Regions from separate parts of the Streptomyces sp. NPDC033216 genome, predicted to be linked through region 1. Evidence: riboswitches for the same ligand, from Rfam matches in the RefSeq annotation. Region 1 holds a riboswitch; each other region holds the start of a gene.

Region 1 (7,681 bases):
CGGGGCCGGGCAGGCCGGAGCGGGGGCCAGGGGCGGCAGCCCCCGGGGGTGACAGGGAGAGGGGAGGGGCGGGGGAGAACTCACTCCCCCGCCGGCACCACACACGCTCCCTTGGACCACCACCGCGGCAGCATGCCGAGCGCCTCGTCCCCGAGCGGGTTCACCCCCGGCCCCGCTGCCAGGGAGTGGGCGACGAGAACGTGCAGACACTTCACGCGGTCCGGCATCCCTCCCGCGCTGGGAAAGTTCTTCAGCTCCTCGATCTCGTCCCGCCGCCGCACATAGTCCTCGTGCGCCGCGCGGTAGGCCGCCGCCAGCTCCGGATCGGTCCGGAGCCGTTCCGTCATCTCCTTCATCACGCCGTTCGCCTCCAGCGTGCCGATCGCCGAGTTGGCCTTCGGGCACGTCAGGTAGTACAGCGTCGGGAAGGGGGTGCCGTCGGGGAGGCGGGGAGCCGTCTCCACCACGTCCGGCTGGCCGCACGGGCAGCGGTGGGCGATCGCGCGCAGTCCGCGCGGCGGGCGTCCGAGCTGCTGCTTGAAGGCCTCGACGTCGGCGTCGGTGGGCTCGGTGCGGGGAGTGGTCGGCAGTTCGGAGCGCTTCAGCTCGGAGCGCTGTCCTCGAGGGGTGGTGGCCGGGTGACGGGCGGGCGTTTCCATGCCTGTACGAAAGTCTCTCTGTCAGTTCATCGGTCGCAGTTCATCGGTCGCCGGCGGCGTCGGACTTGTCGACGGCGTCCCAGACGTTCGAGTACCAGGGGCGGTCGGCGGCCCCCTGGTCGGCGCGGGACTGCTGGGCGGCGTCGGGGTCGATGACGATGTAGCCCGTCTCCCCCGGCATCACGTAGTGCAGCCGCAGCCGGATCTGCTGTTCGGCGTAGGCGTCGTCCTGCCAGCGTGCCTTGAGGTCGCGCAGTCGTTCCACCCGTTCACGGGTCTGCTCCCGCTCGCGCTGGAGATCGGCGATCTCGGCGCGCTGGGAGACGTACTGCCGCATGGGGTAGGCCAGGGCCACGATCAGCGAGCACAGGACGAGCGCGAGCAGGGCCGCACGGCCGGTGAGGCGGGAGCGGCGGGCCTGACGCCTGGTCTGGGACCGGTAGACCCTGGCGGCGGTCTGCTCACCGAGCAGTTTGATCCTGGTCGCGGTGGAGAAACGGTCCCGGTCCTTCACGGCCATGTCGTCCCCGCCTCCCGTCTCACACGTGCGTACGTCCCCGGACACGGTACGGGACCGGTACGGGGACGTACGTACGACTGGCTCGGGACGGGCCCTCAACGGCTCAGCCGGGCCGACTCGACCCTGTTCGGCTCAACCCTGTTCGGCTCAACCCTGTTCGGCTCGACCCTGTTCGGGTCGGCTCAGCCCTTGAAGCGGGGAAAGGCGCTGCGGCCGGCGTACACGGCGGCGTCGTCGAGGATCTCCTCGATGCGCAGCAGCTGGTTGTACTTGGCCACGCGGTCCGAGCGGGCCGGGGCGCCGGTCTTGATCTGGCCGCAGTTCACCGCGACGGCGAGGTCGGCGATGGTGACGTCCTCGGTCTCGCCGGAGCGGTGGGACATCATGCACTTGAAGCCGTTGCGCTGGGCCATCTCGACGGCGTCCAGGGTCTCGGTCAGCGAGCCGATCTGGTTCACCTTGACGAGCAGGGCGTTGGCCGAGCCCTCCTCGATGCCGCGGGCCAGGCGCTCCGGGTTGGTGACGAAGAGGTCGTCGCCGACGATCTGGACCTTGTCGCCCAGCTTGTCGGTGATGACCTTCCAGCCGGCCCAGTCGTCCTCGTACAGCGGGTCCTCGATGGAGACCAGCGGGTACGCGGAGACCAGCTCCTCGTAGTACTCGGTCATCTCGGCGGCCGAGCGGGACTTGCCCTCGAACTCGTACTTGCCGTCCTTGTAGAACTCGGACGCGGCGACGTCGAGCGCGAGCGCGATCTGTTCGCCGGGGACGTAACCGGCCTGCTTGATGGCCTCGAGGATGAGGTCGAGCGCGGCGCGGTTGGACTCCAGGTTCGGGGCGAAGCCGCCCTCGTCGCCCAGGCCGGTGGACAGGCCCTTGGTCTTCAGCACCTTCTTGAGGGTGTGGTAGACCTCGGCGCCCCAGCGCAGGGCCTCGGAGAAGGACTCCGCGCCGATCGGGGCGATCATGAACTCCTGGATGTCCACGTTGGAGTCGGCGTGCGAGCCGCCGTTCAGGATGTTCATCATCGGAACGGGCAGCAGGTGCGCGTTCGGGCCGCCCAGGTACCGGAAGAGCGGGAGGTCGCTGGCCTCGGAGGCGGCGTGCGCGACGGCGAGGGAGACGCCGAGGATGGCGTTGGCGCCGAGGGAGCCCTTGTTGTCGGTGGCGTCCAGGTCGAACATGGCCTGGTCGATCAGGCGCTGCTCGGTGGCGTCGTAGCCGACCAGCTCCGGGCCGATCTGCTCGATGACGGCCAGGACGGCCTTCTCGACACCCTTGCCCTGGTAGCGGTTGGGGTCACCGTCGCGCAGCTCGATGGCCTCGAAGGCGCCGGTGGAGGCGCCGGAGGGAACGGCGGCACGACCCGTGCTGCCGTCGTCGAGGCCGACCTCGACCTCGACCGTGGGGTTGCCTCGGGAGTCCAGGATTTCCCGGGCTACGACGACGTCGATGGACGGCACGAGCATCTCCTTCTTGGGATGTGACGCTGGTTGTGCGGGGCACGAGCGGGCCATGACGAGCCCTTGCTGAGCCTTGCGACTAGAGCCTAACCGCCTCGGGGCGTCGGTCGGCCGACCGACCGTCCCGTGGACAGGGAGACGGTACCCATTGTTTCCGTCCGGAACAAAGGGGGTGGCCCACAGAAGGTGGCCGACCCGAAAGGAAAACCCCGCTCCGGTGCGTACGGGGGAACACGCACCGGAGCGGGGAGACCGTGGGGACGGGGTCACCTCACGAGGCGTTCGGCGTGGCGGCCTCGGCCGTGAGGGGGCGGCGGTCCGGCCGGGGGCCGGATGTCACTTCAGGTGCAGCTGCTGACCCGGGTAGATGAGGTCGGCGTCCTGGACGATGTCCTTGTTCAGCTCGAACAGCTCGGCCCAGCCGCCCTTGACGCCGTGCGCCTGGGCGATGGAGCTGAGCGTGTCGCCCTCGACGACCTTGTACTCGCCGTCGCCCTTCTTGACCTTCTTGCCGGTCGGCGTGGTGACGGTCTTCTGGGACTTGGCGGCCGGACGCTCGGCGGAGCGGGAGGCGCTCTGCTGCTCGGTGGAGCGGGTGGTGGTCTCCGAGGAGCCGCTGGACGAGGAGCCGCCGGTGGACGAGCCGGCGGAGGACGAGCCGCCGTTGTACGCGGCGCCGGACAGGCCCACGCCGCAGACCGGCCAGGCACCCTTGCCCTGGCCCGCGAGGACCTTCTCGGCGATCTGGATCTGCTGGGACTTCGAGGCCTTGTCGGCGGTGGCGGCGTACTGCGTGCCGCCGTACGCGGCCCAGGTGGAGGCGGAGAACTGAAGGCCGCCGTAGTAGCCGTTGCCCGTGTTGATGGACCAGTTGCCGCCGGACTCGCACTGGGCGACCGCGTCCCATTCGGAGGCGGTGGCGGCGGAGGCGTTGCCGGCCGCCATGAGCGGGGCGGCTATGGCGACGCCGGTGACGCCGGCGAGCGCGGCGACGCGGGTGGCCTTGGACGGACGACGGTGCTTGCCCTTGGCGGAAAACAGCATGGTGGATCCCCTCACCGACGCCTGCGAGGTGAGCTGTCGGGTTCGGGCCGTGTGAGTTGCCCGGCCACTCGTCCCCGGGAGCACTGCTCCCCGGGAGGTGTGGCTTCACCCCAAGCCGCTCCGGTCAACTGCCCGGTACGGCACTTACCTTGGGTCCCCCGCTCCTGCCTACGGCGCTTACGCGACGACTGTTCCCGGGCCGCCACTGGCAGGATTCGGCGTTGCGGCGGCCGGGGCTCGGGTTGCCGAGCGGTCTCGACCGTAGGCACGCGCTCGGCGGAATTTCAAAGACGATCACGTCTTCTGAGACTCATCCCACACTTTCACCAAAGCGGACATTCGACGCGAAGCGTGACGTGAACTCCCGCTGCTTTTCCCGTTTTTCCGCCCTATTCCACCCCTGTGTCGAGCGTCTGACCGGCAGTGATGTTGTTCGGGTCGGCGCCGATGGCGCCCTTGTTCTCGTCGTAGAGCGCGCGCCATCCGCCGTCGAGGTCAAGGGAGTCGGCGATGGAGACGAGGGAGTCGCCCTCGCGCACGACATAGGTGCCGACGGCATGGCGGCCGGAGGAGGCGGTGGTGGTGCCGTCCGCCACGGTCTCCTCGGCGGTGCTCCCGCGGTGGCGGCCGGAGGCGAGGGAGCCGGTGTCGACCAGGTTCCAAGAACCCGCAGCCTGGACCGACTTGTCCGAGTCGTCCACTTCGGGAACGGTCGCGGCCGAGCCGCCGTCCGCCTTCGAGGTGCTCGCACCGGTGGGCGTCTCGGCCTTCGAGGAGCTGTCAGGCGTACCGGAGGAAGGGGACGAAGCGGACGGGGACGCCTTGTCCGTGGCATCCGTGGAGGATTCGGCCGACGGAGTGGCGGACTCGCCCGTGGAGCCCGAGGCGTTCGAGGGGCCGGACGAACCCTTGGACAGGTCGGACAAGCCGGACGTCACGGAGGAGTCGGACGAGTTGTCCGCCACGCCGGTGTCCAGGTCGCCCGCGCCGTTCTCCTTGCTGAGACCGGAGGTCAGCCCGCAGGTGCCCCAGGCGCCGACACCCTGGTCGGCGAGGACCTTCTGGGCTACGGATATCTGCTGGTTGCGGCTGGCCAGGTCGGGGCGCTCGGCGAAGTCGAGTCCGCCGTACGCCTCCCAGTCCTCCTGGCTCAGCGCCAGGCCGCCGTACTCGCCGTTGTCCTGGGCGGCGCTCCAGGAGCCGCCGGTCTCGCATTCCGCCACCGTGTCCCACACCGTGCCGTCGGCCGCGCTCGCGCCGGTGGCGCCCAGCAGCGGGATGGCTATCGCGGAGCCGGTCACGCCGGCCGCGACAAGGAGGGCCGGAGCCTGGCGGGGGCGCCGGTGTCGACCGTTCCCGGAGAGCATGCGGGGGCCTTTCTCGAGACAGCAGTGCCTGCGCGGCGGAGAAGCAGGGCGCCGCGCTGACAGGTGAACGTATCGGCAGACGATCACTTGTCACAAGTTCATGCCGCGCAGATCACGTGAAGATCACAGAGTCGAGGAATGGTCACCTTCGCCTCGTTCCTCGGGCACATGACGGACGGTCAGCGCGCGGCTGCGGCGGGTTCGCCGGAGACGAGCGGGGTGAACTCCACGGGCAGCGTGCGCAGTCCGCGCATGATGAGGCCGCCGCGCCACCTCAGGTCGGCTGGGTCCGCGGCGAGGCGCAGATCGGGCAGCCGGGTGAGGAGGGTGGCCAGCGCGGTCTGTCCCTCCAGGCGGGCGAGGGGGGCGCCCAGGCAGTAGTGGATGCCGTGGCCGTAGCCCAGGTGCTGGTTGTCGCGGCGGGAGAGGTCGAGGACGTCCGGGTCGACGAACCGCTCCGGGTCGCGGTCGGCGGCCGCCAGCACGACGAGGACGGGGTCGCCGGGGGCGATGTCCTGCCCGCCGACGGTGAGGGGCTCGGTGGCGAACCGCCAGGTGGCGAGTTCCACGGGGCCGTCGTAGCGCAGGAGTTCCTCCACGCCGCTCGCCAGGAGGTCGCTCTCGCCCGCGAACAGGGAGTCCTGGAGGCGGGCACGCTGGTCGGGGTGGGTGAGGAGGGCGTAGGTGCCGTTGCCGATCAGGTTCACGGTCGTCTCGAAACCCGCGAAGAGAAGGATGAAGGCCATGGCGGCGGCCTCGTTCTCGGTGAGGTGCTCGCCGTGGTCGGAGGCGCGGATCAGACCGGAGATGAGGTCCTCGCCGGGGGCCGGTTCGGCGGGCAGCTCCGCGCGCTTGCGGTGGATGAGGTCCAGGAGATAGCCGCGCATCTTCTTCACCGACCGTGCGACGCCGCCGCGGGGGCCACCGCCGTGCCGGATCATCATGCCCGCCCAGTCACGGAAGTCGTCCTGGTCCTCGCGGGGGACGCCGAGCAGGTCGCAGATGGCGTGGATGGGCAGCGGGAAGGCGAAGTCGTGGATGAGGTCGGCGGAGCCCCGCTCCGCGAACCGGTCGATGAGTTCGTCCGTCAACTCCTGGACGCGGGGCGCGAACTCGGCGACCCGGCGGGGCGTGAACGCCTTGCTGACGAGCCGGCGCAGCCGGGTGTGGTCCGGCGGATCGATGTTGAGCAGATGCGTCATCAGCTCGGCCTTGCGCTCACCGGGGATCCCGGTCTTGCCCTTGGCGTGCGCCGGCTCGTCGTGATGCGCCGGGTTCTTGCTGAGCCGCTGGTCGGCGAGGGCCTGCTTGGCATCGGCGTACCGGGTGACCAGCCAGGCCTCCACACCGCTGGGCAGCCGGGTGCGGTGCACGGGCGCGTGCTCGCGGAGCCAGGCGTAGGCGGGGTAGGGGTCGGTGGCGAACTCCCAGGTGAACAGGGCTGGCGGGGACGGCTCGGGTGCGGGCTGGTGGGTCACGCCTCGACGGTAGCCGGGATCGGGGCGGAGGCCGCGCCCGGCCTGGCGACGGAAGCCGCGGGGCGACCCTGCGCACCCGGACTCTCCCCTTACCCAGGTTCTCCCCGTGTCCAGGCTCTCCCCTCGTCCAGACTCTCCCCTTGTCCAGGCCCTCCCCACCCTGGCTCGCGGGATCAGGGCGGAGCCCCGCACGCTCCCGCCTCTCGCACCCGCCCGCAGGACCGGCCGTCCCGAGGGCGCCTCGATACGCGCGGTTGTCGGCCGGCACCGCGCCCGGGTCACCGCGACGACGCGGGCGTCCACGACGGGGCGGCGCGGCACCGGACCCCGTTCGCGGGTGTCTCGACCCAGGATCCGGCGAGCCGGTCGCGGTCCTCGGTCGGCCTCGACGCGGGATGCGGCGAGCCGGTCGCGGTCCTCGCGGGTGCCTGCGACGACGGGCCGGGGTCGGCGGCCCCACGACGCCCGCCCACGCCCCGGTCGCGGCCGTCCCGCCCCGGCGGGACGCACGGGCCGCGTCGGGGCTCCGACCGGCGGGTGTCGGGTAGCCGGCGACTCCCCGCCCGCTACCCGACCCCCTCGGCGGCCCGGATCGCGTCCCGGTAGGCGCGGGCCGCTGCCCGCAGGGCCGCCTCCGGGTCCACGCCCTGCGACTCCGCTCGGGCCGCCAGGGCCAGCAGGGCGTAGCCGACGCCCTCCGCCGCCGGGAGCGGTACGTCCAGGTGTGCCGAGCGGACTCTCGACGCGAGTTTCGCGGCGAGGGCCAGGGCGGGCTGGTGGAGGGGGACGCCCTCGGTGACCGACTCGCGGTGCTTCTCGACCGCCTTCGTGCGCAGCCAGTGCTCCTTGACCTCCTCGGGGGTGGTCGCGGTGGCGTCGCCGAAGACGTGCGGGTGGCGGTGGATGAGCTTGGTGACGATCGTGCCCGCCACGTCGTCGACGGAGAACGGGGCCTCCTCGTCCTCCTCGGCGATGCGGGAGTGGAAGAGGACCTGGAGGAGGACGTCGCCCAGTTCCTCGCGCAGCTCGTCGCGGTCGCCGTCCTCGATGGCCTCGACCAGTTCGTACGCCTCCTCGATGGCGTACTTCGCGAGGCCTCGGTGGGTCTGCCGGGAGGACCACGGGCACTCGGCGCGGATGCGGTCCATGA
Region 2 (7,681 bases), on a different contig from region 1:
CGTGCCCGGGGTGTACGTCCGGCCGCCGCGGGCCGCTTCCAGGGCCTCGGCCGAGTAGGGCTCGACGGAGTAGTCGTAGCGCTCGTACAGGGCGTTTCGGCGGGCCTTCAGGGGGTTGGTGAGGGTGAACGACTCGCCGGGGGCGAGCTTCTCGTCGAGGACGCACAGCGCCTCGGTGCCGACCTCCGTGTCCCGGTACTCGCAGTTCGCGGGCCGCTGGGTGTAGGCGAGGCCGCGCGAGGCGGACAGGCGGAGCAGGACGCCGTCCGCGGTGCGGTTGCCGTTGTTGGAGACGGTGGCGGGGACGGTGATCCGGCTGCCCGGCGTGACGCCGTCCTGCCGGGGGGACTGGCTGAGCGCCAGGTCGGGCCCATTGCCGACGGTCACCCGGGTTTCGCCCGGATAGGACGTCAGGTCGCCGGCGACGGCGGTGTGGCGCAGGGTGCCCACGGCGCCGGCCGGGGCGTCCGGCAACGCGGCGACCTTGAGCTCGGCGGCCGTCACCACGTCGGTGCCGGTGAGCGAGGGAACGTCACAGACGGCCGTGACGGCGGTGTCGGGCGCGCAGTTCGCGGGCCAGGTGATCTTCGCGAAGGCGGCCAGTTCGCCGGCGTCCACGGTCAGCCGTCCGGCGCCGACCGGGTTCGCGATGTTGTCGTGGGAGACCTTGAGCGTGACGGTCCGCTGGGGCGCGGACCCGTCCTCGTACGCGCCGGGCAGGATCAGCTCGTAGGGATCGGAGTACGTCCAGAGCTGGTCGCTGTCGGCGGCCGCGGGGCCCGCCGTGCCGAGCGTCAGCAGGACGGAGGCGGCGAGTACCGGTACGAGAGCGCGCCGGGTGCGGCGGGTCGTCGTATACAAGCGTGTCATGCCCAGGCTGACTCGCATCCGGCGCGAGAGGTTGTACGGCGCCGGGTGCCGAGGGCACCCTCTGCCCGGGCGGTAACGGCGGCAGCGACGGCTCCGGCGCCGGCCGCCCGGGCGCGACGTCACGGGCCTCGCCTGCCTGTCCGGCCGTCCGGTGGTGGTCGTCTCACCGGTCGAGGGCGGGTGCGGCAAGGCGCGGGTGAGGGCGGGTGCGGCAAGGCGCGGGTCTCCGCGATCTGGCGCGCGGGGCCGTCGTGGGACGGTCGGAGGCAAGCCGAACGAACAAAAACATGTGCGTTCTCACATTCAAGTGATAGAACGGTCCTCATGGGTATCGCCAACCGTCTCGATCTGACCCTGCGGCTCGTCCAGGGAGCCGTGGGGCAGGTCTCCGTCGCCGAACTCGCGCAGCGGCTCGGGGTGTCCGAGATGACCGTGCGCCGGGACCTCGACGCGTTGGAGAAGCAGGGTCTGGTGCGCCGGGTGCACGGCGGGGCCGTACCGGCGCGGGCCCGCGAGGAAGGCGCCGGCTTCGACGCGCGGGAGGCGTGGCAGGGGGCGACCAAGGACCGGCTGGGTGCGGCCGTCGCCGACCTGGTGGAGCCGGGGTCGCGGGTGCTGCTGGACGCCGGGACCACCACCGCGCACGTGGCCGAACACCTCGCCGCGCGCGGCCCGTTGACCGTCGCGGTGCTCAGTCTCCAGGCGGCGGTACGGCTGGCCGACCGGCCCGGCGTCGACCTGGTGGTCGTCGGCGGACGCTCGCGCCCCGGTGAACGGTCCCTGGTGGGGCCGCTGGCGCTGCGCACCCTGGACTCCCTCGCCTTCGATCTGTTCGTGATGTCCATCGGCGGGGTGCACGCCGCCCACGGCTGGTCGGAGTTCTCGCTCGACGACGCCGCCGTGAAGCGGGTGGGGCTCGGCCAGGCGGACCGCACGGTCGCGGTGGCCGACGCCACGAAGCTGGGGGTCCGCGCCTTCGACCAGGTCGCCCCGCTCGACGCCGTCCACACCTTCGTCACCGACACCGCCGCCGCCGACCCCGACACCCACCCCGCGGGACCGGAGACTCTCCGGGCTCTGCGCGAGGCCGGCGTCGAGACGCTGCTGGTCTGAGGGATCGATCGGTCCAACACCAGGAAGGCGGCGACCGCCCGCCGGTGACCTGGGCGCGCCCCGTGCGGGTCGTCGGCCCAGGACGCCAGTCCGCCCACCGAGCCGAGGAGCCGGCCGTGTCCCACCCGTCCCTGATGATCCTCGTCGCCGGCCCGTACCGTTCGGGTACCGGCGACGACCCCGCCAAGCTCGCCGCGAACGTACGGGCCATGAACGAGACGGCCCTCGCCCTGTTCCGCGCCGGGCACCTGCCGGTCACCGGTGAGGCCCTGGCGCTGCCCCTGCTGGAGACGGCGGGCAGCACCGGACCCGGCGACCCGCTGTTCGAGGAACTCTTCCACCCCGTCGCCGAACGCCTCCTCGACCGCTGCGACGCCGTCCTGCGGATCGGCGGCCCCTCACAGGGCGCCGACCGCATGGTGGACCGGGCCCACGCGCGCGGCCAGGACGTCTACGCGGACCTGACCGACGTACCGGCCGCCGGCGGCGCCCGATGACCGCCCCGGCCGGCCGTCCCGGCATCGACGTCCCCGATCCCCGCGGCCGTACCGGACTCGACCGCCAGGGCCGCGACCTGACGGGCAACGCGCGGGTGCGCGTCGTCGACGTCGAGGTGCTCGCCTGCGACTGGTCCGTGCTGCGCCGCACCACCTTCGACTACCGGCACGGCGACGGCCACTGGAGCCGCGAGCGCCGCGAGACCTACGACCGTGGCGACGGCGCGACCATCCTGCTCTACGACCCCGACCGGCGTACGGTCCTGCTGACCCGTCAGTTCCGGCTGCCGGCCTACGTCAACGGCCATCCGGACGGCATGCTGCTGGAGACGGCGGCCGGGCTGCTGGACGGCGACGACCCGCGGGAGGCGATCCGCCGCGAGGCCGTGGAGGAGACCGGTCGGACCGTCCACGAGGTCGAGCACGTCTTCGACGCCTTCATGAGCCCCGGCTCGGTCACCGAACGCCTGAGCTTCTTCGCCGCGCCCTACGACGGCTCGGCACCCGGCGTGGAGAGGGCCGGCGTCGCGGCCGAGGGGGAGGACATCACGGTCGTGGAGCTGGCGTTCACCGAGGCGCTCACGCTCGTCCGCACCGGTGGCATCACCGACGCGAAGACCATCATGCTGCTCCAGTGGGCGGCCCTGGACGGGCCGTTCGGGCGCCGCCGAACACCGGGGGAGGCTTGAGCAGATCTCAGCCGGCGTTGAGTTCGGTGAACTCGGGGAGTGCGGGGAGCTCGGGGACGCCGGTCAGGGCGGCCAACGGCAGCGTGTGCTGGGTCGTCAGCACCTTGGCCCGCAGGTAGCGCACGTTGTGCGGGGTGGTGAAGACACCGGTGGGCACCCGGTCGTGGACGTCGATGCCCAGTCCGCGGAGCTGCTCGGCCTTGTCGGGGTTGTTGGACAACAGGTCCAGCCCCGTGATGTCCAGGGCGCGCAGCATCTGGGCGGCGGCGGTGTAGTCCCGCGCGTCCTCCGGCAGTCCGAGGGCGGCGTTCGCCTCGTAGGTGTCGAGGCCCTGGTCCTGGAGGGCGTACGCGTCGAGCTTGTTGTAGAGGCCGATCCCGCGGCCCTCCTGGCGCAGGTAGAGCAGGACTCCCCCGCGGTCGGCGACGCGTTCGACCGCTTCGCGCAGCTGCGGTCCGCAGTCGCAGCGGGCGGAGCCGAAGACGTCGCCGGTCAGGCACTCCGAATGCAGCCGTACGAGGGGGACCGGGCCGGGTTCGCCGAGGACGACGGCGACATGCTCCTGGCCGTCGGCGAGTCCGTGGAAGGTGACGAGTTCGGCGTCCGCCGCGTACCCGTCGTGGAAGCGCAGCGGTACCCGGACGCGGGCACGCACGGTGGCGGCGGGAGTGTCGAGCATGCGGGTTCTCCGGGTCCGGTGGGCGGTGCGCACTTTGGCCGCTCCTCTGCTTCCGCACGGCTTCTGCCGCACGACTGGTCTGCTTCAGATTTGAAGCAGATTGACGGTCGTGAACCTACCTCATGCTTCAACTTTGAAGCAATGCGATCGTGTGGCGGCTCACGGCGCTGCCGTGGGCTCGCTCACGGGGTCCCGGAGGTCCCGGAGGTCCCGGAGGTCCCGGAGGTCCCGGAGGTCCCAGGGGTCCCGGAACAGGGCGAGGAGCGCCTGCGCCACGGCAGATCCTCCGGTGCCGCCTCGCCGCCGTCTCCCTGGAGGCCCCGCGCGACCTGAGTGAAGATCTCCTCCAGCTGCCCCACCTGCTCGGGCGTGAGCCGGTCGAACAGCAGGCTGCGTACGGTCTCGACATGGCCGGGCGCCGCGTTCTCCAGGATCACCACGCCCTCGTCCGTCAGGACCGCTACGCTCCCGCGCTTGTCCCGGTGGCAGTCCTCGCGCCGCACCAGCCCGTCCTTCTCGAGCCGCGTCACGGCGTACGTCAACCTGCTGCGGGTGACCTTCAGGCGCTCGGCGAGGTCGGTCATGCGCAGCCGCCGCTCCGGGGCCTCGGAGAGACTGGCGAGGATGGAGTAGTAGGCGTGGGGCATGCCCGCCTCCTGCTGGAGCTGCCGGTCGATCGCGTCCTCCAGGAGCAGGTATCCGGCGACGTACGCGCGCCAGGCGCGCTGCTCCTCGGGGGTGAGCCAGCGGGTTGTCATGCGCCCAGTGTAGGTTTGTTTAAAACTTGAACCAAGCTGATCGCCGTTCCCCCCGTTCCCCGGCCCCTGACCCCGGCCCCTGACCCCGACCCCGGCCCCTGACCCCGATTCCCGATCCCGGAGAGAACCGCGCCGATGCCGTACCCGTACGTCCTGCTGTCCGCCGCCGTCTCCCTCGACGGCTATCTCGACGACACCGGTCCCGACCGGCTGCTGCTGTCCGGCCCGGCCGACTTCGACCGGGTCGACGAGGTGCGCGCATCCGTCGACGCCATCCTGGTCGGGGCCGGCACGATCCGCGCCGACAACCCGCGCCTGCTGGTCAACTCGCCCGCCCGCCGGGCCGCCCGGGTCGCCGCCGGCAAGCCGGAGTACCCCCTCAAGGTGGCGGTCAGCGGGACCGGCGAGCTGGACCCGGCGGCGCGGTTCTGGCACACCGGCGGTGACAAGGTGCTCTACACGACGGACGCCGGCGCGGACAGCGCCCGCGACCTCGGCCCGACGACCGACGTCGTGGCGCTGGGCGCCGGCCTCGACTGGCGCCGACTCCTGGAACACCTCCACCACGTACGGGGCGTGCGGCGCCTCATGGTCGAGGGCGGCGGCACCGTCCACACGCAGCTCCTCCAGGAGGGTCTCGCCGACGAACTCCAGCTCGTCCAGGCCCCGCTGTTCGTGGGTGACCCGGACGCGCCCCGGCTCTTCGGACCCGGTGGTTATCAGGGTGGACGCCTGCGGCTGGTCGGGACGCGGCGCATCGGGGACGTGGTCCTCACGTCGTACGAGCCCACCGCACCCGGCACCGGTCCGCTCCCGGTCGCCGCCGACCGGCACTGGCTGGCCCTCGCCTGCGAGCTGGCCGCAGCCTGCCCGCCGTCGCGGACCGCGTTCAGCGTCGGCGCGGTCGTGGTGGCGGGCGACGGCACGGAGCTGGCGCGCGGCCACTCCCGAGAGGCGGGCGACCCCGTCGTCCACGCCGAGGAGGCGGCCCTCGCCAAGATCGACGCCGCCGACCCCCGGCTGGCCGGCGCGACCGTCTACAGCAGCCTGGAACCCTGCGCCCGACGCGCCTCACGGCCGGCCCCGTGCGCCCGGCTCATCCTCGACGCGGGCGTGCGCCGGGTGGTGACGGCCTGGCGCGAGCCGGACACCTTCGTCACCGACGCCGACGGGAGCGGCCTGCTGGCCGCCGCGGGAGCGGACGTCGTCGTACTTCCGGAGTACGAGCAGCAGGCGAAGGCGCCGAACGGTCATCTGCTCCGACGGACCCCCTGATCGCCCCCCAGGTCCGACCGTGGTTCTGGGCGTCCCCCGCATGGCGTAGACTGGTGTCACACCGACGCGGGGTGGAGCAGCTCGGTAGCTCGCTGGGCTCATAACCCAGAGGTCGCAGGTTCAAATCCTGTCCCCGCTACTCAAGGCCGAAGGCCGGAATCCTGATCATGGGATTCCGGCCTTCGGTGCGTTCGGGGCCTGCCCCCTGCCAGGCCCGTCACGTTCGGTGATCGCTCGGGAGCCCTGTGCATAACATCTGAGTCACCATCAAAACCCGCGGTGACTCCTGAGGTTTCGCGACGGGCAGTCAACTCGCCCGCTTTTCACCGATCCTGGGGCCAAAGTCCAGGCCAGAAATGTTGTTGATCAAGCAGAACAGCTTGGAATCCCGTGCCCGGGTCTATTAACGTTCGATAACGCAGCGCGGTCGTCCCAGCCGGCACAAGAGTCGGCTCCGTGCGCACGCGTCGAATCCCGCAAGGGAACCGGGGAACCACCAACTTGGGGTGAATCGCGCCTAAGCCGCCGTACAGTCACGGCCGGTATACGCGCGTAGGAGACCTTCCTGCTCCGAACCCGTCAGCTAACCCGGTAGGCGACGGAAGGAAAGGAGTACGCCCGCGTGGCGTCCAACCGGCCTGCCCCAGAAGCCCCCACCGTGCCCAGCCAGCAGACCTTCGGCTACGGCGCCTACCGCAGCGATGAGGGCCCCTGGGAGGAATGGAACCCGACAGCGGACTCCATTCGCCCGGTGCGCGGCAAGCACCGCGTCGCCAAGCAGCGCGGCGGCCTCGCCCGCAGCTCCACCGTTCTCGGCGTCGGTGTCATAGCCGCCGTCGGCGGCGCGGGCATGGCCAGCGCCAACACCGGCAAGTCGCCGGTCTCCATCTCCATGCCGGACCTGCCCTCAGTGGGTTCCCTCATCTCGGACGACGACACCTCCGAGGAGGCGGCGCCCGCGCTCAGCACCTTCGGTGCCGAGACCGTCGCCGTCGACAGCGCGGCCGACGCCGGTGAGGCGCTGCGCAACCGGATCATGGCGCAGGCCGAGTCCCAGCAGACCCAGGTCGAGACCAAGGCGCAGGAGGCAGCCGAGGCCGCCGCGGCCAAGGCCGCCGCGGACGCCGCCGCCAAGGCCGAGAAGGAGGCCAAGGCCAAGGCCGAAGCCGCCAAGAAGAAGGCCGCCGAGGAAGCGGCGAAGAAGGCGGAGGCCGAGCGCCTCGCCAAGCTGGCCAAGCAGTACACGCTGCCGACCTCCTCGTACACGATCACCTCGACCTTCGGTCAGGCCGGCGCCTACTGGTCCTCCGGTTACCACACCGGCCTCGACTTCGCCGCACCCACCGGCACGCTCATCAAGGCCGTCCACGGCGGCACCATCACCTCCGCCGGCTACGACGGCTCGTACGGGTACAAGACCGTTCTCACCCTCGACGACGGCACCGAGGTGTGGTTCGCCCACCAGTCCTCCATCAGCGTCAGCGTCGGCCAGAAGGTCGCCACCGGCGACATCATCGGCCGCGTCGGCGCCACGGGCAACGTCACCGGCGCCCACCTCCACCTCGAGGTCCACCCGGGCGGCGGCGGCACCGGAATCGACCCGGCCGCGTGGCTGCGCGACAAGGGGCTCAGCCTCTGAGATCTCCCCGGGGGGACCGTGACCGGACCCCCCGAGGTCTTCCGGGAAGTGTCACGGGGGTCGGTGAGGTCTACGCCCGGATGTTTCCCGGATGTTCGTGGACCCTGGCCGGAGCCGCCCCGTGGGCGCCTCCGGCCAGGGCGTTGTCATCACGGCCCGCA
Region 3 (7,681 bases), on a different contig from region 1:
CACGCTTGCATACAGTGGCAGGACCGGCAGGAAAAGCGCGGTTTCGACGACCGCGTCCGCGATCGGAAGGACGTACATGCCCATGGGTCACACGGCCACAGCCCAGGCAGGCTCCGGGGGCCTGACAGCGAGCGAGCACCGCCTGGCCAACGGCCTGCGCGTGGTGCTCTCCGAGGACCACCTGACCCCCGTCGCAGCGGTGTGTCTCTGGTACGACGTCGGCTCGCGCCACGAAGTCAAGGGCCGTACCGGCCTTGCTCACCTTTTCGAGCACCTGATGTTCCAGGGCTCCGCCCAGGTCGAGGGCAACGGTCACTTCGAGCTGGTCCAGGGCGCGGGCGGCTCGCTCAACGGCACGACCAGCTTCGAGCGCACCAACTACTTCGAGACCATGCCCACCCACCAGCTGGAGCTGGCCCTCTGGCTGGAGGCGGACCGCATGGGATCGCTGCTGGCCGCCCTGGACGACGAGTCGATGGAGAACCAGCGCGACGTCGTCAAGAACGAACGCCGCCAGCGCTACGACAACGTCCCCTACGGCACGGCGTTCGAGAAGCTGACCGCTCTCGCCTACCCCGAGGGCCACCCGTACCACCACACGCCGATCGGCTCGATGGCCGACCTGGACGCCGCGACGCTGGAGGACGCGCGCGCGTTCTTCCGCACGTACTACGCGCCCAACAACGCTGTCCTGTCGGTGGTCGGCGACATCGACCCGGAGCAGACGCTCGCCTGGATCGAGAAGTACTTCGGCTCCATCCCCGCCCACGACGGCAAGCCCCAGCCCCGTGACGGCTCCCTGCCCGACGTCATCGGCGAGCAGCTGCGCGAGGTCGTCGAGGAGGAGGTCCCGGCCCGTGCCCTGATGGCCGCCTACCGCCTGCCGCAGGACGGCACACGCGCGTGCGACGCGGTCGACCTGGCGCTCACCGTGCTCGGCGGCGGCGAGTCCTCCCGCCTCTACAACCGCCTGGTCCGCCGCGACCGTACGGCGGTGGCGGCCGGCTTCGGCCTGCTGCGCCTGGCCGGCGCGCCCTCCCTGGGCTGGCTGGACGTCAAGACGTCCGGTGACGTCGAGGTGCCCGTCATCGAGGCGGCCATCGACGAGGAGCTGGCCCGGTTCGCCGAGGAAGGCCCCACGGACGAGGAGATGGAACGCGCCCAGGCCCAGTTGGAGCGCGAGTGGCTGGACCGTCTCGGCACGGTCGCCGGCCGCGCCGACGAACTGTGCCGGTACGCCGTCCTGTTCGGTGACCCGCAGCTCGCCCTGACCGCGGTCCAGCGAGTACTGGACGTCACCGCGGAGGAGGTCAAGGAGGTCGCCAAGGCCCGCCTGCGCCCCGACAACCGCGCCGTACTGGTCTACGAGCCCACCGAGCCCACCGAGAACACCGCCGACGAGGACGAGAACGAGGAGGCGGCCCAGTGACCGAGCTCGCCGCGATGGACTTCCACCCCCAGCCCCGCGCGGGCGAAGCCAGGCCCTGGGCGTTCCCGGCACCCGCGCGCGGCATGCTCGACAACGGCCTGACCGTCCTGCACTGTCACCGCCCCGGCCAGCAGGTAGTCGCCGTCGAGGTCATTCTCGACGCGCCCCTGGACGCCGAGCCGGCCGGTCTCGACGGCGTCGCCACGATCATGGCGCGGGCCTTCTCCGAGGGCACCGACAAGCACTCCGCCGAGGAGTTCGCCGCCGAGCTGGAGCGCTGCGGCGCCACCCTCGACGCGCACGCCGACCACCCCGGCGTCCGCCTCAGCCTGGAGGTCCCGGCCTCCCGCCTGGCCAAGGCCCTCGGCCTCGTCGCGGATGCCCTGCGGGCGCCGGCGTTCGCCGACAGCGAGGTCGAGCGCCTCGTCCGCAACCGCCTGGACGAGATCCCGCACGAGCTGGCCAACCCCTCCCGGCGCGCCGCCAAGGAACTCTCCAAGGAACTGTTCCCGGCGACCGCGCGCATGTCGCGGCCGCGCCAGGGCACCGCGGAGACAGTCGAGAAGATCGACTCCGCCGCCGTACGCGCCTTCTACGAGAAGCACGTCCGTCCCGCCACGGCCACCGCCGTCGTCGTCGGCGACCTCACCGGGCTCGACCTCGACGCGCTCCTCGGCGAGACCCTCGGCGCCTGGACGGGCTCCACGGCCCAGCCGAGTCCGGTGCCGCCGGTGACCGCCGACGACACCGGACGGGTCGTCATCGTGGACCGCCCCGGCGCCGTCCAGACGCAACTGCTGATCGGCCGCATCGGCGCCGACCGGCACGCGCGCGTGTGGCCCGCGCAGGTGCTCGGCACGTACTGCCTCGGCGGCACTCTCACCTCCCGGCTGGACCGCGTCCTGCGCGAGGAGAAGGGCTACACCTACGGCGTGCGCGCCTTCGGCCAGGTCCTCAGGTCCGCGCCGGACGGTTCGGGCGCCGCGATGCTCGCCATCAGCGGCTCCGTCGACACCCCCAACACCGGTCCCGCCCTGGAGGACCTGTGGAAGGTGCTGCGCACCCTCGCCGAGGGCGGCCTGACCGACGCCGAACGTGACGTCGCCGTGCAGAACCTCGTCGGTGTGGCACCCCTGAAGTACGAGACGGCCGCCGCCGTCGCGGGCACGCTCGCCGACCAGGTCGAGCAGCATCTGCCGGACGACTACCAGGCGACGCTGTACCAGCAGCTCGCCGCGACCGGCACCGTCGAGGCCACCGCGGCGGTCGTGAGCGCCTTCCCGGTGGACCGCCTGGTGACGGTCCTGGTCGGCGACGCGGCCGCGATCAAGGCGCCGGTCGAGGCCCTCGGCATCGGTGAGGTGAAGGTCGTCCCCGCCGAGTAGCAAGGCGAAGGGGGAACGCGAAGCGGGATCGCCGAGTAGGAACGCGATGTGGCGACGCGGAGCGGCAACCGCGACGCCACGCGCGCGCAGGGAGCCCTGGTTGACGGATGTGTCACCAGGGCTCCCTGATGTCCGATTTGAGAGAGAGGCTGCCTGTCTGCCCTGTGGCATGCGCTACAAAAGCCGCGTTCCGTTTGGGTATTGACGACCCCCGCGTCTACTTTCAATCGGGCTGTTCGTCAGGCAGTGCGCCGCGCCCGCGGCACCGGACAGTCATCGCCGAGTCCCCGCATGGCGCGAGCCAGGGGAGCCGGGGACCCAATGAGGCAGTCCCTGGGGTGAATCGGACGCCCGCGCGTGTGCGCGAGGGGGTCCGTAGGAGACCTTCCTGCTCCGAACCCGTCAGCTAACCCGGTAGGCGAGAGGGAAGGAAAGGACCGCTCAACTTCATGGCGTCCACTTGCGCCACCGGGAAGCACCGTCGTCCCAGCCGGATGAAGCGCACCACCGCCCGCGTGGCGGGCATCGCGGCGCTCACCACCACCGGCGTCATCGGCACCGTCGCCTCCAGCCCCGCCCTGGCCGCTGAGACCCCCGTCGAGCAGACCGGCCTCATCCCGGTCGTCGCCGTGGGCGACACCGTCGCCGAGCGCATCGACGACCAGGCCGCCGCCCAGAAGCAGGCCGCCGTGGTGGAGGCCGAGCGCAGGGAGGCCGCCGCCCGGGCCGCGGCGAAGGTCGAGGCGGAGCGCGAGGCCAGGGTCCGTGCCGCCCGCGCGGCCGAGCGCCAGCGCCTGAACACCTTCGTCTCGCCGATCAGCGGCTCCTACGTCTCCACCGGCTACCGGTCCGGCGGCTCCCTGTGGTCCTCCGGCAGCCACACCGGCATCGACTTCCACGCCTCCACCGGCACCCCCGTGCACGCGGTGGGCCTCGGCACCGTCGTCGAGGCCGGCTGGGGCGGCGCCTACGGCAACCAGGTCGTGATCCGGATGAACGACGGCACGTACACCCAGTACGGCCACCTCTCGTCCATCGGAGTCTCGGTGGGCCAGAAGGTCGCCCCGGGCCAGCAGATCGCCCTGTCCGGCGCCACCGGCAACGTCACCGGCCCGCATCTGCACTTCGAGGCCCGCACCAGCGCCGAGTACGGCTCGGACATCGATCCGGTCGCCTACCTCCGCCAGCACGGCGTGCGCATCTGACGACGTTCGGCGCAGAACGTGATCGCCCCGGCCCTCGTGGCCGGGGCTTTCGTCGTTTCACGGAACGTGCTGTCAAAAAATATCCCTGGATTCCGGCCCCCCATCGGAAATTCCCGCTGATTGCAATAGAGTCACGGAGCACACGTCAATCGTCGACGTTTCACGGTGATTAAGGCGGAGGTCGGTCATGCGTATTCCGGCGCACTCGGTGTGCACGGCCATCCGGGACGACATCGTCGCGGGTGTCTACGAGCGCGGCAGCCGCCTCACCGAAGAACTCCTCGCGCGCCGCTACGGCGTCTCGCGCGTCCCCGTCCGGGAGGCCCTGCGCACGCTGGAGGCGGAGGGCTTCGTCGTCACGCGGCGGCACGCGGGCGCGTGCGTCGCCGAACCCTCCGAGCGGGAGGCCGCCGACCTGCTGGACATGCGCATGCTCCTGGAACCGCTCGGCGCCGCCCGGGCCGCCCGACGACGCACCGAGGGGCATCTCAAGGTGCTGCGCGGCCTCGTCCGGCTGGGCCAGGAACGTGCCAGGCGGGGCAGCGGCGAGGATCTGCGCTCCCTCGGGGGCTGGTTCCACGAGACCCTCGCACAGGCCTCCGGCAGCCACGCCCTGACCTCGACGCTCACCCAACTGCGCCACAAGATTTCCTGGATGTACGTGGTGGACGCGCCGACCAGCCCCGTGGAGTCCTGGGCGGAGCACGGCGCGATCGTGGACGCCGTGGCGCGCGGCGACGGAGAGCGCGCGCGGGCCGTCACGGCGCTGCACGCCGAGCGCGCGACCTCCGCGCACCGGCTGCGCTTCTCGGGCGGTCACCGCCGGGACCGTGTGAGGACTTCGCAACACGTCGTAAACATGTCCGGCCTGCGGCATTAACACAAGGGCCGTATACAAAGAAGGCAATTCGGCGGAGGGGCGTTTCCGCTGCCCTTTTCCGACGTGCCTCCGCATTTGAGGCGGCGCGCCCTTCCCGTGTCGCTCGCGTGCTCTTCGCGGGTCCGCGCATGATTTCCGGCCCGCCTCCGAAAATGTCACCCGGTGCCGGAAACAGCGGCCGGAAACAGCGGAGCCGCGCCACCCGGAAGCGGGCGACGCGGCTCGGTACCTGCTGTGGGCGACAGTCGGCTCAGACGGTCTCGGGCAGCTCCTCGAGACCCTCGGCGACCAACTTGGCCAGCCGGTCGAGAGCGGCGTCCGCGCCCTCGGCCTCGGAGGCGAGGACGATCTCCTCGCCGCCCTGGGCGCCCAGGCCGAGGACGGCCAGCATGGAGGCCGCGTTGACGGGGTTGCCGCCCGCCTTGGCGATCGTCACCGGGACGCCTGCGGCCGTGGCGGCTCGGACGAAGATGGAGGCGGGGCGGGCGTGGAGGCCCTCGGCCCAGCCGACGTTGACGCGGCGCTCAGCCATGTGATGCTGCCCTTCACTGTTTCAGGTTGTCTAGACCAGTGTTCCACACGTGAAGCGTGGGAGGGACGGCCCGTGTGTCCCGTCCCCTACGGCCGTCGGATCGCGGCCTCGATCCGACCTCCGTCCCACCACAGACTGCCTCGCGCCGTTGTCGTACGCGAGCCGTACGCTGGGCCCCATGCAGAGCGCGTCGGACCGCCACGAGTACCCCGCCCACTGGGAGGCCGACGTGGTGCTGCGCGACGGCGGCACCGCACGCATCCGCCCCATCACCGTCGATGACGCCGAGCGCCTGGTCAGCTTCTACGAGCAGGTGTCGGACGAGTCGAAGTACTACCGCTTCTTCGCGCCCTACCCGCGACTGTCCGCGAAGGACGTCCACCGCTTCACGCACCACGACTTTGTGGACCGGGTGGGACTCGCGGCCACGGTCGGCGGCGAGTTCATCGCCACCGTACGCTATGACCGCATCGGCGCCGACGGCATGGCCGCCACCGCGCCCGCCGACGAGGCCGAGGTCGCCTTCCTCGTGCAGGACGCCCACCAGGGACGGGGCGTCGCCTCCGCCCTTCTCGAACACATCGCGGCCGTCGCGCGCGAGCGCGGCATCCGACGGTTCGCCGCCGAGGTGCTCCCCGCCAACAACAAGATGATCAAGGTGTTCACGGACGCCGGCTATACACAGAAGCGCAGCTTCGAGGACGGCGTCGTCCGCCTGGAGTTCGACCTCGAACCCACCGCACGCTCCCTGGCCGTGCAGCGTGCGCGGGAACAGCGCGCCGAGGCCCACTCCGTACGGCGGTTGCTGGCGCCCGGATCGGTCGCCGTCATCGGCGTCGGCCGTACCCCCGGCGGCGTCGGCCGAAGCGTCCTCGGCAACCTCCGGGAAGCAGGCTTCACCGGAGACCTGCACGCCGTGAACAAGGCGTTCCCCGAGGGCCTCGAAAAGCTCGACGGCGTGCCCGCGCACCGCTCGGTGCGCGACATCGACGGGCACGTCGACCTCGCGGTCGTGGCCGTCCCGGCCGAACGCGTGCCCGAAGTCGTCGCCGAGTGCGGCGAACACGGCGTACAAGGACTCGTGGTCCTCGCCGCCGGATACGCCGAGAGCGGCCCCGACGGTCGAGAGCGCCAGCGCGAACTCGTGCGGCACGCGCGCGCGTACGGGATGCGGATCATCGGGCCCAACGCCTTCGGGCTCATCAACACCTCTCCGCGGGTACGGCTGAACGCATCGCTGGCCCCCCAGATGCCGCGGCCCGGCCGGATCGGCCTGTTCGCCCAGTCCGGCGCCATCGGCGTCGCCCTGCTGTCCCGGCTGCACCGGCGCGGCGGCGGCGTCACCGGCGTCACGGGTGTGTCGACGTTCGTCTCCTCCGGCAACCGCGCGGACGTGTCCGGCAACGACGTCCTCCAGTACTGGTACGACGACCCCGACACCGACGTCGCCCTGATGTACCTGGAGTCCATCGGCAACCCGCGCAAGTTCACCCGTCTCGCGCGCCGTACGGCGGCGGCCAAGCCGCTGGTGGTGGTCCAGGGCGCCGGTTCCGCCCCCCAGGGCCACGCCGTACGCGCCACCCGGCTGCCCCACGCCACGGTGTCGGCCCTGCTGCGGCAGGCCGGGGTGATCCGTGTGGACACCATCACCGAACTGGTCGACGCGGGCCTGCTGCTGGCACGCCAGCCGCTGCCACGAGGCCCGCGCGTGAGCATCCTCGGCAACTCCGAGTCACTGGGTTTGCTGACGTACGACGCGTGTCTCTCCGAGGGCCTGCGCCCGCAGCCGCCCCTGGACCTCACCACCGAGGCGTCGGCGGAGGACTTCCACGCCGCCCTGGCCCACGCCCTGGCCGACGAGACGTGCGACGCGGTCGTGGTGACCGCGATCCCCGCGATCGGCGAGGCGTCCCCCGGCGACGCGGAACTGGCGCAGGCGCTGCGCTCGGCCGCGGCCGCCGGCCCCGCCAAGCCGGTGCTCGTGGTGCACGTGGAACTGGGCGGCCTCGCGGAAGCCCTCTCGGCCGCGACGAGCACGGCCCCACGCGCGCGTACGACGGCGCCGGACCCGGGAGCGGCCGACACCGGGACGGGCAACGGGAGCGACACCGGGGTGACGGGAGCCGAGCCGACCGAGGCCGGAACCACCCCGCCCGCGACGAGGGCCGACGCGGCCCCTACCGGGACACCGGCGACCGGTGCGACGGCCACCGGACCGACCGGGCCCGGCCGCGCGGCGACCGCTCCGAC
Region 4 (7,681 bases), on a different contig from region 1:
CCCGTCGGGGCCGCGGTCGCCGACGCCCTCGGTGAAGCTGTCCCCCACCGCCACGTACGACCCGATCGCTGAGCTGTTGTCATTCTTCGAATCGTCTGCCACAACCGTTCATGATTCACCTTCGAATGTGACCTACGCGACCGTAGGCAGGAGTTGACGGACGGTGAGATAAGCCACTCCTAAAGACTTGGCCAATCAGGGAATACGGCCGCCCTCGTTCGCGCCGACGCGAGACACCCCCGGAAGCCGCTGATCCGGACACGGCTCGGGATCGTGCGGTCGGCGAAGTGCCCGGCCGTGTGCGGCTTCGGCCCCACCGTCCGGTGCTGGAACGAGGGGCGGCTCGGCGTCGACGGCACCGAAGCCGTCGGAGACGGTGCGGACGTGGTGCGGCGCGGTCGCCACCGACAGCCACACCGGCGGCGGCAGCGGCGGCGACAGCCGCGGCGGGGGCGGCGGCGGAAACACCGAAGGCCGGACCCTCTGGGAGGGGGGTCCGGCCTTCGGTGGCGTGTCAGGCGGGGAATTCCAGCGGTACGTCAGCCGACGGAGACGCCGTGCGAGCGGAGGTAGGCGACCGGATCGACGTCCGAGCCGTACTCGGGACCGGTACGGATCTCGAAGTGCAGGTGCGGGCCGGTCACATTGCCGGTCGCGCCGGAGAGGCCGACCTGCTGACCGGCGGAGACGGACTGGCCGGCCGAGACGGAGAGCGAGGACAGGTGGGCGTACTGGGCGTAGAAGCCGTCGGAGAGCCTGATGACGACCTGGTTGCCGTACGCGCCGCCCCAGCCCGCGGAGACGACCGTGCCCGCGCCGACGGCCTTGAGCGAGGTGCCGGTCGGGACGACGAAGTCGACACCCGTGTGGTAACCGCTGGACCACATGCTGCCGGCCATCTTGTACGGGGTGCCGACGGTCGCACCGGCCACCGGGAGGGAGAAGCCGGTGGCGGCGGTGGTGCTCCCGGCGGCCTGGGTGACGGACGCCTTCGACGGGGACGACTTCGACGCGGACGACTTCGCGGAGTCCGAGGAGGACGACTTCGCGGAGGAGCCCGTGGACTGCTTCGACGAGGAGGACGAACCGGACGATGCGGACGGCGACTTGGTCGTACCCGTCGCGCCCCTCGTGCCGGTCGCGGCCCGCTCGCCGATCGACAGCTTCAGGCCCGGGTGGATCAGCGACGGGTCGTCGCCGACGGCCTCGCGGTTGTCCGCGTAGAGCCGGGTCCAGCCACCGCTGACGTTCTGCTCGTCCGCGATCTTCGAGAGGTAGTCGCCGGACCGCACCGTGTAGGTCCTGGCGGACTTCGCGGACTTCTGCGCCACGGGAACGGCCTGAACGGCCTCTTCCGAAACGGAGGAGAGCGAGGAAGCGGCGGAAACGGGGGAAAGCGACTGCGCCGCCGACTGGGACGGCGCGGCGTGCGCACCGGTGGCCCCTATGAGCGGGAGGGCGAGCGCGGCGCCGCCGGTTCCGGCGGCGGCGATGGAACGGGTGAAGCGCTGGGGCTTCGGACGGCGGTGCTTACCCTTGGCGGGCATGACGAATTCCTCTCCGGCGCCTACGAGGTGAGCTGTCGGGTGCGGACTGGAGATGTCCGGCCGCGCCGAGGCGCGGCTTTACCCCTAGCCGTTCCGGGAACCGGAACAGGCGGTACTGCCTGTGGGTCCCCCGCTCCTGCCGTTCACGGGTGAGTGTGCGGGCTCCGGGCGGCGGCAGGATTGGGCGTCCGTCCGGATTGGTGTGGAACGTAAGCGACCGAGACGCACAGGGACAAGCGAAGGTTGTACTCCCCGTGCCATTGGCTTGATCCCCTGAGGGGACTGCCCGTCACCCTCCGTGGATTGAGATGCCGGCTTTCCCATTAATTTCCTTGAGAAACAGCCGTATTACGTGAGCATGACGAACGACTCAGGGTCACGAATATGACGCTGATCACGTGACGGTCCCCCAGAGTCTCCTATTCCACAGCGAGTTGGAATGAAGGATCCAATTCGGACAGAACTCCCACATGTGACGCAGACGGATAACCATCGCATCAAGGTCACCAGGCGGCCCGGTGCGCGATCCATGGCGCGACACCATCGCACCACGGCGGACTTCGCCCGTTTCACGGCATTCGTACGTCGCTGTCGGATCGAGCCTGCCCGCCCCGAACCCGGCGTCCCCGCCGGCCGTCCCGCGACCGCCGAAGGCCCTTGTGGAGGACCGTTTGCCCCGGGCATCCATGTCGTATGGTCGAGGAAATGTTCCGGTGGCCATGCCGAGCCGCGCCTGCCGGGACCGAGGACCGGGAGGAGCCCCCGTGACGCAGCAGATCCCGTCGACCGAGCCCCAGCTGGCCGGAGTGCGGAACTTCCGTGACGTGGGCGGTCTGCCGACCGTCGACGGCCGGCGGGTACGCCACGGCGTGCTCTTCCGCAGCGGGCATCTCGCGCACGCCACCGACGAGGACGCCGCGTTCCTCTCCTCGCTCGGACTGCACACGGTCTTCGACTTCCGCAACGCGGCGGACCAGAAGCTGGAGGGCCCGGACATCGAGCTGCCGGGGGTGCGCAACGTGAACCTGCCGCTCTCCGACCCGGCGGACGGTTCCGAGTTCTGGAAGATGGTCCGCGACGGCGACATCGACCTGCTGCGCGAGATCCTCGGCGACGGCAGGGCGGCCGGCCGGATGATCGCCTCCTACCGCTCGATCGTGAAGGAGCGCACGGGCGAGCACTCGCTCGTACTGCACTCGCTCGCGGAGGACAGCGTCCCGGCGCTGATGCACTGCGCGGCGGGCAAGGACCGCGCGGGCCTGTCCATCGCCGTGACGCTGCTGGCGGTGGGCGTGGAGCGCGAGGCGATCCTGGCGGACTACCTGGAGTCCAACGCCAAGCACCGCCGATACAAGGTACGCCGCAGCGGCACCTCCGCCGAGACGTACTCCCCCGAGGTCATGGAGCTGCTCAGCCCCCTCTTCGACGCCCGCGCCGAGTACCTCACGGCCGCGTTCGAGACCATCGAGGAGACCTGGGGCGGTGTCGACGCCTACCTCGGGCAGGGCCTCGGTCTGACCCCGCGGACCCGCGAGCGGCTCCGGGAGCGTCTGCTCGACTGAGGTGGCACGCTCGGTGCCCCGCGTCTACTGCTTGGCCCCGATCTCGAACAGCAGCCAGAGGAACCCGGCGAAGACATGTCCCACCGCGATGTAGATGATCAGCCGGATCCACAGGCTCCGAGGGAACTTCTCCTCCATGTCGGTCATGGCGTCTCTCCAGGGGTGGGGCCGAGGCACAGCGCGGCCGTCGGGCTCTGCAACAGGGTGTGGACGAACAACAGGTCGACACCGTCGGGGTCCTGCGCGGCGATGCGGTGCGGGGTCAGCGAGTCGAAGTGCGCGCTGTCGCCGGGCCCGAGCAAGTGGGTGGTGTCGCCGAGGCGCAGTCGCAGCCGTCCGCGCAGGACGTGCAGCCACTCCTCACCGGGATGCACCCGCACGATGTCGCCCTGTGAGCCGTACGGCACCTGCACGCGCAGCGCCTGCATGCCCCGCCCCGGAGCGCCGGACTGCCGGTAGGTCCAGCCGCCCGCATGGGTGGGCTCCATGTCGGCGGCACGCACGACGGCGTCCCGGTCGGCGACCGTCTCGCCGAGCAGTTCGGAGACGGTCGTACCGTAGACACGGGCGAGCGCGAGCAGCATCGGCAGCGAGGGCTGGCGCTGCCCGGTCTCCAGACGGGACAGGTGGGCCGGTGACAGTCCGGCGGCGCGGGCCGCGGCCTCCAGGGTGAGGGAGGCACGACGGCGCAGGGCGCGCAGTCGCGGCGCGACGACGCCCAGGTCGTGGGCCGGCCCGGGCTCGGACCCGGGCTCTGAGGCTGGGTGGCTCATGCCTCCATTCAGCCCGGAAATTGCCCCTGCGGCAAGTTGCTTGCCTCAGAGGCAAATCCGGGGCGGACGTGAACATCTACCGGTCGGCCACCGCCTGCTTGATCAGGGTCCGTCCGAAGTCCCAGACCAGCCCGCCACCGTTGTGCGCGTCGTCCATCACCTCGGTGAAGGCGTCGACGAACCGGTCCACCTCCCGCTCGCCCACGACCAGCGGCGGGATCAGCTTGATCACCTCCAGGTGGTCGCCGGACACCTGGGTGAGGATGCGGTGCCGCTGGAGCAGCGGGACGACCACCATCTGCGCGAACAGGCCCTTGCGGGCCGCCTGGAGCATGGTCCAGCGGCCGCGCAGCTTCAGCGACCGGGGCTTTCCGAACTCGATGCCGATCATCAGGCCCCGGCCGCGGACGTCGGCGAGCAGCTCGTACTTGTCGGTCAGCGCGGTCAGCCGCGCCTTCAGCAGCTCCCCCGTCACGCGGGCGCCCGCGACGATCTGCTCGTTCTCCATGACCGACAGCACGGCGAGGCCGGCAGCCATGGCCTGCGCGTTGGACCCGAAGCTCGCCGAGTGGACCAGCACCCGGTCCATGGACGAGTAGACCTTCCTGAAGATCCAGTCCTTCCCCAGCGTGGCCCCGACCGGCACATAGCCGCCGGACAGCGCCTTGGCGACGCAGACCAGGTCGGGTTCGACGCCCTCCTCGTGCTGGTAGGCGTAGAAGTCGCCGGTCCGCCCGAGGCCGGTCTGCACCTCGTCGGCGATGAGCAGCGCCTTGTGCCGACGCAGCAGTTCCTGGGCCGAGCGCAGATAGCCGGGCGGAGTCTCGTGCACCCCCTTGCCCTGGATCGGCTCGACGATCAGGGCGGCCACGTCGCCCTTCTTCAGCTCGCGCGCCAGCGCGTCGAGATCACCGAAGGGTACGGCGGTGTCGGGCAGCAGTGGCGCGAAGCCGTCCCGGAACCCGTCCTCGCCGTTGACCGACAGGGAGCCGGTGGTGAGTCCGTGGAAGGCGTGGTCGCAGTACAGGACCCTCGGCTTCCCGGTGGCGTACCGGGCGAACTTGAGCGCCGTCTCCACGGCCTCGGTCCCACTGTTGCCGAAGAAGACCCGGTCCAGGTGCGGACTGTGGGCCAGGAGCCTCTCGGCCAGCAGTCCGGGCAGCGGCTGGCAGTCGAAGCGGGTGAGGTCGGCGAGGGAGGCGTCGAGGACGTCGTGCAGCGCCTTGCGGACGACGGGGTGGTGGCGGCCCAGGCCCATCACCCCGAACCCGGCGAGCATGTCCAGGTAGTCGTTGCCGTCCGCGTCCCAGAAGTACGCGCCCTCGCCCCGCTCGTACACCTTGTCGAAGCCGATGGTGTGCAGCATGCGCGGCAGTTGAGGGTTGAGGTACCTGCCGTGCAGCTCGTAGCGTTCGGCTCCCCGCTCGGCCAGCAGCGCGCCGAGGTCGAACTCCGTGGTCATTCCGCTGTCTCCTTGACCGGGCCGCCGGTCGTCCCCGCGACGGGGCCGCCGGTCGTCTCCTTGAGGGGGCCGGACCGCCCGCGTCGCGGACGGCCCGGCTCGCGCTGATCCGTCCGCCCGATGCCGGACGGACGGGTCGTCGTCATCGACTGCACCGGCACCGGGGCCCCGCTCCCACCACCACCGGCCCGACCTGGATCCCCCGCGACACGCGCCGCGCGGCGATCGGCCGGACCGGTACCCCGGGGGACGTCCGGGGAGACGGCCGTCATGACGTCACTCCCGCGCCCCGGAGACCGTCTCGCGCAGGGCACGCAGCGACTCCTTGAGCGAGCCCATGGTCGCCAGTACGGCGGTGGGCTCGTAGCCGCAGTGCGCCATGCAGTTGGCGCAGCGCGGGTCCTTGCCTCGGCCGTACTTGTCCCAGTCGGTGTCCTCGATCAGCTCCCGGTACGTCGGCACGTAACCGTCGCTCATCAGGTAGCAGGGCCGCTGCCAGCCGAAGAGGGAGTAGTTCGGGATCGCCCACGCCGTGCAGGGGAAGTCGACCTTGCCCTCCAGGAAGTCCAGGAAGAGCGGCGAGTGGTTGAGACGCCAGCGGCGCCGGTTGCCCCCGGAGAAGGCCTTCTTGAACAGCTCGCGGGTCTGCTCCACCCCGAGGAAGTGCTCCTGGTCGGGTGCCTTCTCGTAGGCGTACGCGGGCGAGATCATCATCTCGTCGACCTTGAGGTCGTCGTTGAGGAAGTTGAGCACCTCGACGATGGTCTGCGGGGTGTCGGTGTTGAAGAACGTCGAGTTGGTGGTGACCCGGAAGCCGCGCCGCTTGGCCTCCTTGATCGCCTCGACCGCCTCGTCGAACACGCCCTCCTTGGCCACCGACTCGTCGTGCCGCTCGCGCAGCCCGTCGATGTGCACGGCGAACGCGAAGTAGGGCGACGGCGTGAACTTGTCCATCTTCTTGCGCATCAGCAGGGCGTTGGTGCAGAGGAAGACGAACTTCTTCCTCGCCACCAGCTGACGCACGATCTCGTGGATCTGAGGGTGCATCAGGGGCTCGCCACCGGCGATCGACACCATGGGCGCACCGGATTCGAGCACCGCCCCCACGGCCTGGGCGACCGGCATGCGCTGCTTGAGCACACCCGCCGGGTGCTGGATCTTGCCGCAGCCCTCGCACTTGAGGTTGCAGGCGTAGAGGGGCTCCAGCTCCACGATGAGCGGGAACTTCTCCCGCTTGCGGAGTTTCTGTTCGGCCAAGTATGTAGCGACCTTGACGGACTGGCGCAGCGGCATGGCCATCTGGCTCACCTCCGGGGGAGCAGCACATTGCGGTGCCATTCGAAAAATGCAGGCAGGACGGAACGAAGGACATGGAAAGCTGATATTCCACCGCGTACCGTGCCGATCCGGACGAGTTCGTGTTCAGGAGCGTCCACGACCACCCGGACGGCCGCAACGGGGCGTGGGCCCTGGCGCACGGCGCTCAGCAGCGTGGCCGCCGACTCCATGTCCACCGCGATCGCACCCGTGGCGAGCAGGTCGGACCGTTCCGGCCCGCGCACCACGTGGTCGGAACCGGTCAGGGGGCCGGTGTGGACGGTGCGCCCTGGCAGCGTGCGCACGAGTTCCTTGACGAGCAGGTCACTGTTCACGCACGGCACGGTGCCGAGCGGGTCGCGGGTCTCCTCGGCGACCACCAGGTCGCCGGGGTGCATGCCGGGGGCCAGTCCGGCGCAGAAGCCGGTGGCGAGCACGGCCGCCCCGCCGAGCACCGGGTCGGCGAGGACCCGGCTGACGGAACGCTCGGCAGCCCTGGGCCCCATGCCGGTGCGCAGCACCGTCACCGGCCCGCCGGCCCCGCCGCGGTCGCCCATGCGCAGGGCGAGGTGCTCGATGCCGAGCGCGCAGGCGATCAGCAGCGGGGCGGATGCGGGCTGCGCGTCCATCAGCTGCCCTCGGCCTCGACGGTAACCGGCGCCTTCGGGGCGCGGGGCTCACCGTGGACGTACCGGCCGAGCGCGGTCAGCGGGAAGACCTGCCGGTACAGGTGGTAGTTGATGGAGAAGTCCCAGGGGAAGCCGGTGCCGGTGAACTGGGGCTCGTCCCAGGAGCCGTCCTCGTGCTGGGTCTCGGCGAGCCAGGCGACGCCCCGCTCGACGGCCTCGGAGTCCTTCTCCCCGGCCGCGAGCAGCGCCATCAGCGCCCAGGCGGTCTGCGAGGCGGTCGAGGCGCCCCGGCCGCTCCAGCGAGTCGGGTCCTGGTAGGAACGCAGGTCCTCGCCCCAGCCGCCGTCGTCGTTCTGGACCCGCTCCAGCCAGGCGACCGCGCGCCGGATCG

Evidence for each region. Region 1 has a riboswitch for cyclic di-AMP ahead of ACZ5Y0_RS13505 (transglycosylase family protein). Riboswitches for the same ligand answer to the same signal wherever they lie in the genome.
Region 2: it holds a riboswitch for cyclic di-AMP, as region 1 does, so the genes downstream of both, ACZ5Y0_RS30565 (M23 family metallopeptidase) here and ACZ5Y0_RS13505 (transglycosylase family protein) in region 1, are expected to answer to the same signal.
Region 3: it holds a riboswitch for cyclic di-AMP, as region 1 does, so the genes downstream of both, ACZ5Y0_RS16030 (M23 family metallopeptidase) here and ACZ5Y0_RS13505 (transglycosylase family protein) in region 1, are expected to answer to the same signal.
Region 4: it holds a riboswitch for cyclic di-AMP, as region 1 does, so the genes downstream of both, ACZ5Y0_RS07230 (M23 family metallopeptidase) here and ACZ5Y0_RS13505 (transglycosylase family protein) in region 1, are expected to answer to the same signal.

The regions. Positions count from the first base shown of each region.
Region 1 is NZ_JBVIQK010000005.1:402,565-410,245, reverse strand. Features, by position in the region: gene ACZ5Y0_RS13520 (DUF501 domain-containing protein) at 81-659, opposite strand; gene ACZ5Y0_RS13515 (FtsB family cell division protein) at 700-1,179, opposite strand; gene eno (phosphopyruvate hydratase) at 1,362-2,648, opposite strand; gene ACZ5Y0_RS13505 (transglycosylase family protein) at 2,979-3,686, opposite strand; cyclic di-AMP (ydaO/yuaA leader) riboswitch at 3,690-3,872, opposite strand; gene ACZ5Y0_RS13500 (transglycosylase family protein) at 4,076-5,053, opposite strand; gene ACZ5Y0_RS13495 (cytochrome P450 family protein) at 5,233-6,531, opposite strand; gene ACZ5Y0_RS13490 (nucleoside triphosphate pyrophosphohydrolase) at 7,098-7,681, opposite strand, start outside.
Region 2 is NZ_JBVIQK010000023.1:73,032-80,712, forward strand. Features, by position in the region: gene ACZ5Y0_RS30525 (hypothetical protein) at 1-870, opposite strand, end outside; gene ACZ5Y0_RS30530 (DeoR/GlpR family DNA-binding transcription regulator) at 1,195-1,983, shown strand; gene ACZ5Y0_RS30535 (DUF4406 domain-containing protein) at 2,118-2,480, shown strand; gene ACZ5Y0_RS30540 (NUDIX domain-containing protein) at 2,477-3,169, shown strand; gene ACZ5Y0_RS30545 (GTP cyclohydrolase II) at 3,177-3,848, opposite strand; gene ACZ5Y0_RS30550 (MarR family winged helix-turn-helix transcriptional regulator) at 4,031-4,606, opposite strand; gene ACZ5Y0_RS30555 (dihydrofolate reductase family protein) at 4,742-5,881, shown strand; tRNA gene ACZ5Y0_RS30560 (tRNA-Met) at 5,947-6,020, shown strand; cyclic di-AMP (ydaO/yuaA leader) riboswitch at 6,337-6,494, shown strand; gene ACZ5Y0_RS30565 (M23 family metallopeptidase) at 6,504-7,520, shown strand.
Region 3 is NZ_JBVIQK010000007.1:117,888-125,568, forward strand. Features, by position in the region: gene ACZ5Y0_RS16020 (M16 family metallopeptidase) at 77-1,429, shown strand; gene ACZ5Y0_RS16025 (M16 family metallopeptidase) at 1,426-2,814, shown strand; cyclic di-AMP (ydaO/yuaA leader) riboswitch at 3,082-3,250, shown strand; gene ACZ5Y0_RS16030 (M23 family metallopeptidase) at 3,264-4,019, shown strand; gene ACZ5Y0_RS16035 (GntR family transcriptional regulator) at 4,207-4,899, shown strand; gene ACZ5Y0_RS16040 (HPr family phosphocarrier protein) at 5,150-5,431, opposite strand; gene ACZ5Y0_RS16045 (bifunctional acetate--CoA ligase family protein/GNAT family N-acetyltransferase) at 5,610-7,681, shown strand, end outside.
Region 4 is NZ_JBVIQK010000003.1:116,482-124,162, reverse strand. Features, by position in the region: gene ACZ5Y0_RS07235 (SGNH/GDSL hydrolase family protein) at 1-102, opposite strand, end outside; gene ACZ5Y0_RS07230 (M23 family metallopeptidase) at 540-1,547, opposite strand; cyclic di-AMP (ydaO/yuaA leader) riboswitch at 1,552-1,709, opposite strand; gene ACZ5Y0_RS07225 (tyrosine-protein phosphatase) at 2,312-3,109, shown strand; gene ACZ5Y0_RS07220 (DUF6126 family protein) at 3,134-3,256, opposite strand; gene ACZ5Y0_RS07215 (helix-turn-helix domain-containing protein) at 3,253-3,882, opposite strand; gene ACZ5Y0_RS07210 (aspartate aminotransferase family protein) at 3,959-5,344, opposite strand; partial or broken gene ACZ5Y0_RS07205 (flavodoxin-dependent (E)-4-hydroxy-3-methylbut-2-enyl-diphosphate synthase) at 5,446-5,570, opposite strand; gene hpnH (adenosyl-hopene transferase HpnH) at 5,621-6,643, opposite strand; gene ACZ5Y0_RS07195 (phosphorylase family protein) at 6,649-7,290, opposite strand; gene shc (squalene--hopene cyclase) at 7,290-7,681, opposite strand, start outside.